3 regions of the Methylocaldum sp. RMAD-M genome follow, and region 3 is predicted to be linked to each of the others. Evidence: riboswitches for the same ligand, from Rfam matches in the RefSeq annotation. Region 3 holds a riboswitch; each other region holds the start of a gene.

Region 1 (4,138 bases), on a different contig from region 3:
GAACATCGCGACGGCGACGACCTGGGACGAGTCGAGCTTGACGTGCCGGTTCTTGCCGGACGACGTCAATGAGCCGGGCGAATTATTGAACGCATCGGTGTTGTAATAGGCCACCGCTTCCTCGATCGTGCTGACGCTATTGTTGTGGAAGAAAGGCGCCGTATCCGCAGCTTCGACCAATGACGGGGTGTTGAACCGCCCGTCTCCGTAGCAGGGCTGGTCGTAGTCGGGACCGCAGTCGATTCTTGCGTGGTGCTCCTCTTTGCCGAATCCCCCATCATAAGGAATGCTGGCATCGACCAGGTGCGCCGGTTGATCCCGCATGTTTTCCACGCCGCTGTCACGCGTCGGATTCTTCTTGGTGGTCGAACTGTTGGCACCGGCATTTTGGTGGCAGCCATTGCAATTGGCCGTCTGACCGAAGATCGGATTGCCGCTGCCGTCGACGGGATTTTCCTTGGTGTCGAACAGCTGCTTGCCGCGCTCCACCAACGGAGAGGTGAACGTCAGGTCAGCCAGCACGATGTCCTCGCTGCGCCCCAGGGACAGCATATAGGCGACCAGGGCGTCCAATTCCTCGTCGGTGGCCAGACGAAAATCGACACCCGGAACCCGATTGAGCGTTCGGGTCATATGCTGGGTGATGGCGCCTTGCGCGAACAGCCGCAGAGAGCCGTCTCCCGGCGCGCCGTCCCCCGACCAGCCAATGGCGTTGGCAAATTTCGCGTCTTCCTCGAACTCGCCGCCGTCCGCCAGAGTTTCCGTGCCGATCGACGCCGCCAGGGCCAAGGTATGAGGCACGCTGCGCATGACGCCGGGCCGGTCGAAGCCGTCCACATTGGCAAGGACCAGGCCGAGTTGACGCAGCAATTGCGGCTTTTCCAAGTCCTTGAGCGCAGGGTCGTATTCGGCCACGAACAGGGGATCGTCCTTCGGAAGCTTGACGATGTATTTCGGGTCGATGGTGTGATTGTTGTCCGGCCGATGGCAGGTGGCGCAGGTGCGTCCGTTGCCGCCGAAGGTTTCATTCAGAAAAATCTCCCGCCCTCGGGCAATCTCCGCGCCGAGAACCGCATCGAGATCGTTCCGCTTTTTGGCATCTGCATGAGCGAGCTTGGGCAGCATGAATTCGAACGGCTTCGCCGCGAAGCCGGTATCCTGTCGGGGAAGATTCGGCCAGCTACCCACACGGGTCACGGTCCAAGGCTTGTCGCCGTAATAAAGCCTCTGCATGAAACCCGGAGTACCGAACAGCACGCCCCCCTCTTCGGGATTTCGTTTCTCTCGGGTAACGGCAATCAGATCCAAAGTGAATCCGCTCATGGCCAAGCCGTCGAGACGGGTCTTCAAGATCCGTTTCCCTTCACTGTTCGGTTCGAGACGGCCGAGCCTCTGCATGGCGTTGGCCTTCTCCTGTCCACCCGCCTTGTGCCAGCCGGTTTTATTATCGACCAGCCAAACCTCGTAGCCTCCCGCATCGAGTCCGCTGACTTCGACCGTCACCCATCCCTCCAGCAGGTCGAGCCGCATGCGTCCCTGCGCCCGGCTGAATTCTCCGGATAAGGCTTTCGAATAACCGAGCGGGATGGTCAGAAAACGATCGCCGCCGTCAGCTTCATAAGCGGTTTTCCAGCGGCTGTACGCGTTCTTCAGGGTTTCGACATCGCCGTGGCCTGTGACCAGCTCCGACTTGGAAACTTCGGTATCGGTAAGCAGCAGGTAGGCGACCGTACCCCCAAGCATGAGCGCCAGCGCCGCCAAAAGTGGAAACGTATTTTTATTCACGGACTCGTACCAGGATCGGATTTATTGGAAGAACGTAGCTATACAGACGGCGATCCCACTCCTACGGACGACCAACGCGCGAACCGCTGAGCCTTGCTCGGCCGTTGCGAAACCTTGGTCGCGAGGAGGTGTCGGACACCGCCCGCATTGGACGACCCTGTCACTACGTTGAAATTATTGTTAAACGAATGGTTACGGCACCCGCCGAAACCGGTCATCAACCCCAAGGCCTCCGGCATCGCTTTGAGCACGCGTCTGCCGTGTTCGGATGAGCCGGGACATATCAATGCTCTATGGCCAGATCGATCGGATGAGCCCGGGAGATCGTTCCACCCGGGCACTCTTGCCTCTCTGGTTGCCAAGTTATGCCGGAGTCGGTTTCGAAGTCCGGCGGCCGATGGTAAATACGCCAACCAAGGCACTGCCGAACAGCCATACGGCAGCGGGAATCGGAACCGGCTGGACTGTCAATTGATAATTGCCGGCTACGCCGCCCAAGGCGCCTATGATGATCGTGTATTCGCCCCCATAAGTGGTGTCGAGGTCGAATACCTGCGACAAGGTCTCGCCGACCGAGGATGCCACGCCCCAACCGAGCAGGGTGAGATCGTCGGAGCCCAGCGGATTGTTTACCGGGGTCGGATCGGTAAAGAAGGTATCGTGCCTAGAAGCGCCGGCACCGGTATCCCAGCCGCCGTAAAGCGCGTAGCCGAGTTTGAGGTTGGCGCCGCCGTCGGCAAGGTCGTCCGCCAGAGTGATTTTGAATTGCGATATTCCGGCATCCACGCAGCCCTGGGCGCTGCCGCCGCAGGACCAATGGATCAGGCCGAAGTCCGCTCCGTGGCCCCAACCCTGTCCGCCGTTGTCGGGATCGGACCAGGAAAGGCCGCCGACCCGCAGCATTCGATCCGTGGGAAGGTCGGGATCGTTATTGTTGTTATAGTTGGCAATCTGCCGCTGCAGGCTGCTGCCGTTGGTGGATGTGGGCGTGCCGGTCTCGATGGTGCGGCCGGCCGCCGCCGCGCTGTGCATGCCCGCATACCACATGACGGGCAAACTCCCGGTATAGCCGACACCGCCGTTGGTCCAAACGCCGCTCGCGTCGGTGCCCGGCATTCCGTCGGCGCCGTTGATGCTGCCGCCGGTGCCGTCGCCGTAACCGGCGATGTTGAACGTGGCGTGCGCGTGAGCCTCGGGCGCAGCGACCAATGTTCCCCCGAGCATTCCCGCGAGGGCCAGTATTGTTGCCGTGGTTTTCATACTATGATTCGTCCTCGTCACTGTTAGTGGTCGTCCAAAAGCTCGTTAACAGTGATGTCCGCGGCGCTTCACCGTACCCAATGGAGCTGCGCCGCGGTCCTCCCCATCACACTAGGAGGCGGCTCGGCCGTCTCGAATACTCCATAGCATCGAGACCCGAAGCTTTCCGGCCCCGCCTCGCGGCGGGTGTGGCGATTCGGACAGACCTAACGGCGGTCCATCCCGACAAAGATCCCTCGGGCGATCCCTGCCAGCCGATTCCTTGCGAATCCGTGTGTATCGCGTCTTTTTATGAGCCCCCTAAGCGGCGGACCCGGCCTTTGCTGAAACAATAAATATGCCACTAAATAATCATTGCTAATCAAACAGATAAATCGCATGCAAACGCCACCGACGTGGCAAATCACGCAGTCTCATGGGTGATTCCACACAAAAGTTCCCCGCTTAGAGCGCGGAAAGGAAGGCGTGTACATACGTCGAGGTCTTGTTTCAGGCGGGAACGGCCATGACGTTCTTGCGGCGCTGTCCCAGCGTGACCAAACTCGCGAGGGCGCTGCCGAACAGCCAAACCGCCGCGGGGACCGGAACCGGTGCGGTGCTGATATTCAAGCTGTACTCCGCGATGTTCTGACTCCAGTTCCCCACGCCGGCGCCGCCCAGGTAGATGGAATAAACCTGACCGGCCAGGGCCAGAAAGGTCAAACCGTCTACACCGTCGACGGTGCCATCGTGAGTCAAGTAGCTCAGTCCTACGGTGCCGAACGGGTTATCGGCTTCGTAAGGTTTCGCGGGTGTGCATCCGGGGCAGTTCCAGGAGCCGTGATGAGAGTAACTGCCAGTACCGGAGTCCATGCCGGTGAAGACGGTGATGCCAAAGTTCTGAATGTCGTAGCCGGTTCCCGTAACCACCACGGGATTCAGTGTTACCCACATAGTTTCTTCGGCCTTGATCAAGCCAATATCGGTCTGATGTCTCCAGCCGGTCGGCCCGTTGGCTGTCGGAACTCCGCTGCCATTGACGCCTGCGTCCTGCCAGGCCCCGGCGCCGGTATCGATTTCCGCGGCGAAGCCGTAACGCGTTACTGCATCTGCT
Region 2 (4,138 bases), on a different contig from region 3:
CCCAGATCTAGCCAACGCGCCGGCCAGTTCGGAAGCCGAGACGGCCGCCAATGAGCCGCCGATAGCCGCAGCCACGATCACCGATACGATCGTGGACCTGATGGTCGTCTATACGCCGAAGGCACGCGCCAATGCCGGCGGCACCTCGGGCATTCAAGCCAAGATCGTGAAAGCCGTCGAGGCCGCCAATCAAGCCTATATCAACAGCAAAGTTCATATGAAGCTCAACCTGGTGCGCATGGCTGAGGTCAACTACACGGAAAGCGGCGATATGGCCCGCACGCTTAATGATCTTCGCGGCACAACGGACGGCAAGATGGACGTCGTACATTCCTGGCGCAATCAATACGGTGCTGATCAAGTGACCCTGGTTTCCGCCGACGCAAATTACTGCGGTATCGCCTATCAAATGACGCGGCTGAGTAGCTCCTTTGCACCTTATGCGTTCGCTGTCGTGCATGACGACTCAAGAGCGTACTGTCTCGCCGCGCAAACTCTGGCGCACGAACTGGGCCATAACCAGGGCAACGCGCATGACCGCGCCAACTCCAGCTATGCCGGCATTTATTCCTACTCTTATGGGCATCGTCTGTGCCAAAGCGGCGGTTTCCGGACGGTTATGTCTTACCCCTGCACCGGGGCAACGCGCATTTCGAATTTCGCCAATCCTAGCGTTTACTACAACGGCAAACCCACAGGAATCGATCCGAACATAAATCCCTCAAAGGCCGCGGCGACCGCCTGGTCGATGGAGAAAGCCCGAGCCACGGTTGCCGCGTGGCGTGCCAGTAAAGTGGCCGCTTCCGCTCCGGCGACTCCAAGCAGGCTGGCAGCTTTCTCTCAATCCGACGATGGAATCAATCTTCGCTGGATGGATAACTCGGATAACGAGGAGGGATTCAAAGTGGAGCGCTCCCGCGATGGAGTCAACTGGGAAGAGGTAGCGTTACTCGGCTCCGACATCACCAGTTTCTCAGACACAGGACTCAACCCGAACAGCGAGTACTCGTATCGCGTATCGGCCTATAACGGCATAGCCGAGTCCAGCCCCAGTGAAGTCGTGACAACGGCAACAGCGTCGGTTGTCAATGGCGTTACGGGAAGGACCGACAACGACGCCGATAATGAGCGTCGGCGATATCGCTTTGGTCGCCGCATTTGATCGAATGTCGAATATCGTAGCGTTACGCTTTATCTGATCTTGATCGAGTAGCACCGGCTGGAATCTGCCACTGAGGCAAAAATTCGTTATCTAAGTACATTCAGGGAAGTCTTGCGGCATAGGCAACCTGCAGGACAACCCCGCCAATCTGTCGAGATTCCGCAAATATTTGCGGAATGTACTTAGGGCATTTTCATACCTACTGTACGGGCACTCGCGAGTAGGTCGGGAATCCCTTCCAATCGCAAACGGTCGCTTTGGTCGCGACCCTTCCAATCGCAAACGGCGTCTTCGGGAAGGGCGTGGCCGGCGCTCCCGGCCAGGCCGTTTGCGATTGGAAGGGTCATCCCAGCGCTCCTGGGATGACCGTTTGCGATTGGAGCGCCGAAGCCCCCCTTCCCGACACCATGTCCCGGTCGAGCGTCTTCGTCGGAAGGGTCGCGACCAAAGCGACCGTTTGCGATTGGGAAGGGATTGCCGACCTACGAATGCTTGAATCCATCCACCCGAGCCGAAGGCGCCAACGACTTCGGCCAAGCCTGTTTTGCCGTACGAGCGAGATAAAAACGCTCTAAGCCCGAACTATCATACGTATCCATCAAAGGGTGCCCGTATGACAGTTCGGGTGAATCGAGTCAGGACTGCAAACCGCTCCGCTCTTAGCCATTCCAAGACGATCTTCCTAGTGTCGCCAGCCGGAATAATCGGACAAATCGCCGCTGGATAACGCGTTTTTCTCGTTTTTTCCTGGAAATGGCCAGTGACACATGCCGCATGGCTGTTGCCAAATGGAGACATGTTTTGCCCGGCCACTCCATGGAACCGGTCATTTTCTGACTCAAGTCCTGCTCTGCATACAAGAGATTCAAGGATTCGCCAGACCGATCACCAACGAACATCGGATTGGCATACGGCGTGCTAAACCGCCATGGCACCGGATAACGTTTGACGTGTCAGCCACTCCGGTGTCGTAGCAACGCTACAAACTCAAAAGAAGCTGCGATTCGCTTAACCTGTGCCAAGGGGGGTACGGGCAGCAATGCATCGTTTATCCGAAGGTGAGGAGCCACCCGGCGAACGATTACGGCCACTGATAAAAAACAACAATCAATGCCTACATGAAACAATCTACAACACTTTTTTGCCGACTCAATCACACAAATTCCCTAGATTTAGACCAATCTTATTTCTACAGAAAAATCGAGCCGCTGACCTAATGCCGCTTGATCTGAAAAAGGCAAAACCATCGAAAGGTGGTGGCGCAAAGTTACCGGTCTACGGGAGCCAGGCTCCTATGACAGCGGGATTGCCAGCTCAAGCCAAAGGTTGCTTTGGTTTGTCTCATCCCCGCGGGTTCCCAGAGACCATCGCCGTCAACTCGACTCTTAGGGGACCACAACGTGAGCAACAAGACTCAGCATTCTAAGTTCACCGCTGCGCGCCGCAAAAATATCCTCGGACTGGCTGGCGTATTTGCAGCCTTAACGTCTATTGTGGGTGTCGTCCATGCGGCGCCGCCGCAGCGCTTATTCAGCGACACGAATCTGACCCTGCCCACGCAGGCCAAGGCGCAGATCAAAGCCATCAAGGGCCGCAGCCGGGGCGTAGCCATCGACTTCAACGCGGTGAAGGCCGATACGCTCACCCTCGAACTGCTCAACGACACCACGGTTACCGCCATCCGCGATCGTATCGAAGACATCGACGGCCGTTTGTCCTGGGTCGGTCATATCGAAGGGCAAGAAGGCAGCAGCGAGGTGATCCTCGCCGTTCGGGGGCAGGCGATGTTCGGAACCGTCGTGATGGACGACGGCAGAATGTTCGAGATCGCCTACGCCGGCAATAAAACGCATGCCGTCCGCCAGATCGATCCCAACAAGACCGCTCCGCATTCGGAACCCCTCGCGCCGGATATTAATGCCGCCGGTGAATTGGCCGGTACAACGACATCCTCGACTAGCCCGTCCACCGCAGCCGCCAGCACCGGCCAAGTCATCGATCTGCTGGTGGTCTACACGCCTCAGGCCCGCGTGAATGCTGGCGGCGTCTCGGGCATAGAAGCCAAGATTATTAACGCCGTTACCAAGGCCAATCAGGCCTACCTGAACAGTCAGGTGGACATGCAGTTGAACTTGGTAAAAATGGCCGAAGTCAGCTATACCGAGACGGGCAACATGTCGACCAGCTTGTCGGATGTCACCGGCACCAGCGATGGCAAAATGGATGAGGTACACTCCTTACGCAACCAGTACGGCGCCGATCAGGTGGCGCTTATAACCGCTGAAAGCAACTACTGCGGCATCGCCTACGTGATGAATAGCCTGGGTTCCTGGTTCGCTCCGTATGCGTTCGCCGTCGTGCATGACGATTCCAAATACAACTGCCTCGGCAACGATACCCTGGCGCATGAATTGGGCCACAATCAGGGCAACATGCACGACCCGGACAATTCCGCCTACGCCGGCGTGTACCCCTACTCTTATGGTTACCGGATCTGCGGCGTGTTCCACGATGTCATGTCCTACAGTTGCAGTTCGCCACGAATCTCGCACTTTTCTAATCCTAACGTTTATTACAATGGCCAGCCGACCGGGGTGGCGAACTACCAGGACACCGCCCGTTCCATGAATGGCACCAGCGCCACCGTCGCCAGTTTCCGGTCCTCGACCACGACCACCACGACGCCCACGGTTCCGACTGCCCCCACAAGTTTGGCGGCGACTACTCAATCATCCAGCAGTATCGCCTTGACGTGGACGGATAAGTCTAGCGACGAAACCGGATTCAAGGTGCAGCGCTCGCTGGATGGCGTCAATTGGAGCGAAGTCGCTTCGCTCGGCAGCAACGTCACGAGTTTCACCAATACTGGCCTCAGCGCCAGCACCACTTATTCTTACCGTGTCTACGCCTACAACAGCGTCGGCAACTCCGCCTTCTCCAATACCGCCTCGGCGACCACCTCGGCTAACAGCGTCG
Region 3 (4,138 bases):
GTTGGTCTGGCACGAGATGCCCCAGTAATTGCCGTTCGGCTTGCCGCCGGAGAAGTTGAGATAATCCTTGTTCGCCTCGCAGACCTGTGTATCCAGCAGGGCGGCGATCTGGTTGTCCACTGCGGAGGCGCCGGACATGTACACCGTCACCGTGTGGGCGGCAGTCGGATTGTAAGCGTATACATTGGCAGCGGCGCCTAAAGAGGCAGCAACGGCCAGAGAAATGTGGCGAAGTTTCATATCGATCTCCAAAAATCGAGAAGTTTGCGTTTTATCGGAGGAACCGGGCTGCCCCCGAAGGCGGCGCCGCAGCGCCGCACGCCGAGGAACCCGGTATTTCAGGACAACTTAGGCGGTCCGGCGGCGGGAAAAGCCCACCAGCGCCGTCATGGCCGAACCCATCAGCCAGAGGGCCGGTGGCACCGGAACGGCGGACGGCGGCTCGCTCGCGAAGGACAGCGTGCCCAAGTCTTTATCGAGGAAGGCATAGCCCAGCACGCGATTATTGACGGTGGTCACTTGTCCACGGCCACCGCCCGTCGACCACACCTCGTACATAGCGAGCCACTGGCCAACCTCGGTATCCGTATCGATCGAACCATTCGCACCGCCCACGTTGCTGCCCCAGAAGTTGGGATAATCTCCTGGCTGACCCGTGACACTAAAAGTGGAGTTGTTGAGATTTACATCGAGATCAGTCTGATTGATATCCTGAATACGGAGATCCATCTGACCACGAACTGCCTGAGAGGTGGAATCTGTACCAAAGTCCGGATTGATTGTATCGACCGACAAGATGAAGTAATTACGGCCATTGGCGCCGCCCGTACCAAACTGCTGATCGGATTTCGCGCCCAAGCTGAACACCAGTGGGTTGCCGGTGGCGGCAAAATTAGCCCATTTCGCATCCGCGCCGAAGTTAGCCGTGAAGCTGGTCGGGTTGGCCGCGAACGCTTCGTAGGACCAGCCCGTATCAAAGGTGAAGGTTTCGCCTGCCGCCTGGTTCCACACGTTCAGGAACAGTTCGCCCTGAATGTCGCCCGCGTCGTTGATTTGGTTGCCGGGCTTACCATCATCGATGGCAGCGTTCGCTACGCCGGCCGAAAACGCCAGCGCGATGCCGGCCACCAAAGTTTTCAATTTATTCATTACCATTCCTCGTCTAGAATTGCGGTTGAAAATACCTTGCAGACATCTCCCCAAGGTCAATCTGCAGGGCTGTTTTCAGCCGGTCGCTTTTCGGCGACCGGCTTTTTTTGTGCCTTTTTCCTGGCACCGAAAACAAAAAAGCCGGGCTGCCATCAACGTTGGTGTGGCAACCCGGCTATCTTGCAATCAAGACCCGTGGCTTTCCGGCCCCGCCTCGCGACGAGTGTGGCTTTGTCCTAGCAACCCTCCTAGACCGGGCTCCTGCTCCCCGGCCGCAACTTGAACCGCACTGCGGTTTTCTTCCGTCCCTTTGAAGGCGAGACAGACTTTAATGTCGCTTTTTTACAACCAAGTTAAGTTTGTGTGACACCGATGAAATTTTTTGAAAAAACTCAACGCACGGCTCCCGCGCATCAACTAAGTCTTTGTTTTGGATTACATTTGCGTGCTGTGTTTTTTTTCAAAACCTTAAGTCGCAGATGATTGCAAGCTGCCCCGGCTGTAGCTTTTTCGCTGAACGACTTTACGGATTCGCAACATGAAGGCGGGGGAATTGAGGAAGGGCACCGCTGGATGTGACTTCTTCCGAAGCCTTGCCCGGTGTATCGGGTGGTAGGTCGGCAATCCTTTGCCGACAAATCCCGTCGGGAAGGGTCGCGATTAACGCGACCGTTTGCGATTGGAAGGGGCCGATTAAAGGCCCGTTTGCGATTGGAAGGGTGGCTCCGGCGTTCCTGGAAGGATCGGTTCGGTGCTCCCGAACCGATCGTTTGCGATTGGAGACACCGTTTGCGATTGGAAGGGATTCCCGACCTACTCCGCGGTTCGGTGCCAACCGGCCCGCAACCGATTGATCCGACATGCCTCCGTCGTTAGGCTGGTTCCCAAACTCCCGTTTGGGAACCGACGTTGAGAAGCTCCCGCTTCTCGATTCGAATGATGTTTCGAGAAGCTCGAGCTGCTCGGGTATAGCTCCCAGGCGGAAGCTTGGGAGCCAGCGAAAATCCATACCGGAATGGCGGTCCGCTGACCTGTATAGCAGCGACCGTTTGCCATCAAGCGCTGACGCTTAGCCGGGCCTGCATCCGGACGCCTTCGTCGGCAAGGGATTGCCGACCTACGGCCGCTCGTTTCGGCCTACATTTAGAGCCTTCCCAGTAGGTTTCAAAAACCCTTCGCCTCGGCTCAGGGCGAACGGCCTACTGAGATAGGCACTTAGAGGTACGGGCGGTTTCCCAATCTGCGCCGCTATACTTCGGTGAAAAACGATCGACCACCGGGATATGAGGTGGCGAAATTTCGCCGAGATGGGGCAAGATACGCTTCCTCCAAAACAACCCCCTTAGCTCTTGAAACGCTTATTGATATGGAGCGCCGCTTTTGCGGTCCTTGCCGTGGCGGGCGTCGAAATGGACCTGCTCCCCAATGTACGAACCTTGGAACTGGTCGGCCAGCGCTATGGATCGGCGGCGGTGGAACGTCTGTCGGCGTGGCGCGACCTGGTTCTGCATCTGGGCGGTGCCGGCGAGCACGAGAAGCTGGCGCGAGTCAACGATTTCTTCAACCGGCTGCCCAATATCTCCGACCCTGACCAATGGGCGCGCCGCGACTACTGGGCGACTCCGGTGGAACTCCTGGCCGCCAACGGCGGCGACTGCGAGGATTTCGCCCTGGCCAAATATTTCACCCTTCGAGCGGCAGGAGTGGCTCCCGACCGATTGCGGGTCACTTATGTCCGGGTCTGGCGGCCACAGCTGAGCCGCATGGAGCCGCACATGGTCCTGGCCTACTATCCCGCCCCGGAATCCGAACCGCTGATTTTGGACAATCTGATCGGCGATATCCGGCCGGCCGCCGCGCGGACCGATCTAGCGCCGACCATGAGCTTCAATGCGGAGGGGTTGTGGTCGGCCAAGCAGCGCGGGCAGCATGGCAAACTGGGTGAAGCGTCCGACATACGCCACTGGAACGATCTGTTGGCGCGCATGCACCACGAAAAGACGGGAGCGATTCGATGAAGACGATGAGCCTGAAAATCCTGCTGGTCCTGCTGCTCAGTCTGCTGTTTCTGCTGCTGGGGCTGGCTCTTTTCGCCACCGGCCTGGCGAATACCCACGGCTTTCTGCAACGCCAGTTGCACGCTCATGCGCAAGAAACGGCAACCACTCTGGCGCTGGAACTATCGCCCGCCCTGGCGAGCAACGACACCGCGGCGGTGGCCAATGCGGTGGACGCTCTCTACGATAGCGGCTACTACCGGCGTATCGCCGTGATCCGCCCCAACGGCGAATCCGTCGTGGAGCGGGAACTCCCCTTGAAAGTGGACGGCGCTCCCGAATGGTTCATCAGCCGCGTGCCGTTCGACGCTCCAGCGGGTCGGGCCGAATCGATGGCCGGCTGGAAACTTTCAGCCGTGGTCGACGTGGCCAGCCATCCCGGTTTCGGATATGGCCAACTTTGGCAGATGACCTGGTCCATCCTGGGCTGGACTCTGGGTTTCTGGCTGATCTCCGCGCTGCTGTCGGTATGGCTGCTGCAAAAGGCATTACGTCCGCTGGACCGGCTGGAAAATCTGGCGCTTCGCATCGGCGAAGGCAAGTTCGAGCCTTTGGCGGAGCTGCCCCGTATTCGCGAACTGCATCATATCGGCTCGGCGTTCAACCGTATGTCGGAAGCGGTGCGGCGCATGCTGAACGCGAAGATGGAAACCATCGAGAAACTACAGCGGGATCTCCACCACGACCGGCAAACCGGTCTTTTCAATCGCGCGTATTTTCTCGCATCGCTGGACGCGGCCCTGGCAATATCCGGAACGCAGCACGCCATTGCCATCCTTCAGCTCACCGGACTGGCGAAATGCAATCGCCGATTCGGACGCGATACGGGAGATCTTGTCGTCAAATTTCTCGCCGATGTTGTGGAAGCTGTCGCCGAAAAGACGCACGGCTCGGCGGCGCGAATAGACGGCGCGCAGTTTGCCGTGCTGTTG

The links. Region 3 has a riboswitch for cyclic di-GMP ahead of JOD69_RS22795 (hypothetical protein). Riboswitches for the same ligand answer to the same signal wherever they lie in the genome.
Region 1: linked by a shared signal. The riboswitch ahead of JOD69_RS20340 (hypothetical protein) and the one ahead of JOD69_RS22795 (hypothetical protein) in region 3 are both predicted to bind cyclic di-GMP.
Region 2: linked by a shared signal. The riboswitch ahead of JOD69_RS19460 (reprolysin-like metallopeptidase) and the one ahead of JOD69_RS22795 (hypothetical protein) in region 3 are both predicted to bind cyclic di-GMP.

The regions. Positions count from the first base shown of each region.
Region 1 covers NZ_JAFIBZ010000029.1:50,962-55,099, forward strand. Annotated here, with positions in the region: gene JOD69_RS20335 (hypothetical protein) at 1-1,785, opposite strand, end outside; gene JOD69_RS20340 (hypothetical protein) at 2,149-3,045, opposite strand; cyclic di-GMP riboswitch class I at 3,160-3,248, opposite strand; gene JOD69_RS20345 (VPLPA-CTERM sorting domain-containing protein) at 3,535-4,138, opposite strand, start outside.
Region 2 covers NZ_JAFIBZ010000026.1:67,886-72,023, forward strand. Annotated here, with positions in the region: gene JOD69_RS19455 (M12 family metallo-peptidase) at 1-1,162, shown strand, start outside; cyclic di-GMP riboswitch class I at 2,389-2,476, shown strand; gene JOD69_RS19460 (reprolysin-like metallopeptidase) at 2,563-4,138, shown strand, end outside.
Region 3 covers NZ_JAFIBZ010000042.1:8,583-12,720, reverse strand. Annotated here, with positions in the region: gene JOD69_RS22800 (hypothetical protein) at 1-240, opposite strand, end outside; gene JOD69_RS22795 (hypothetical protein) at 349-1,149, opposite strand; cyclic di-GMP riboswitch class I at 1,312-1,389, opposite strand; gene JOD69_RS22790 (transglutaminase-like cysteine peptidase) at 2,499-3,167, shown strand; gene JOD69_RS22785 (EAL domain-containing protein) at 3,164-4,138, shown strand, end outside.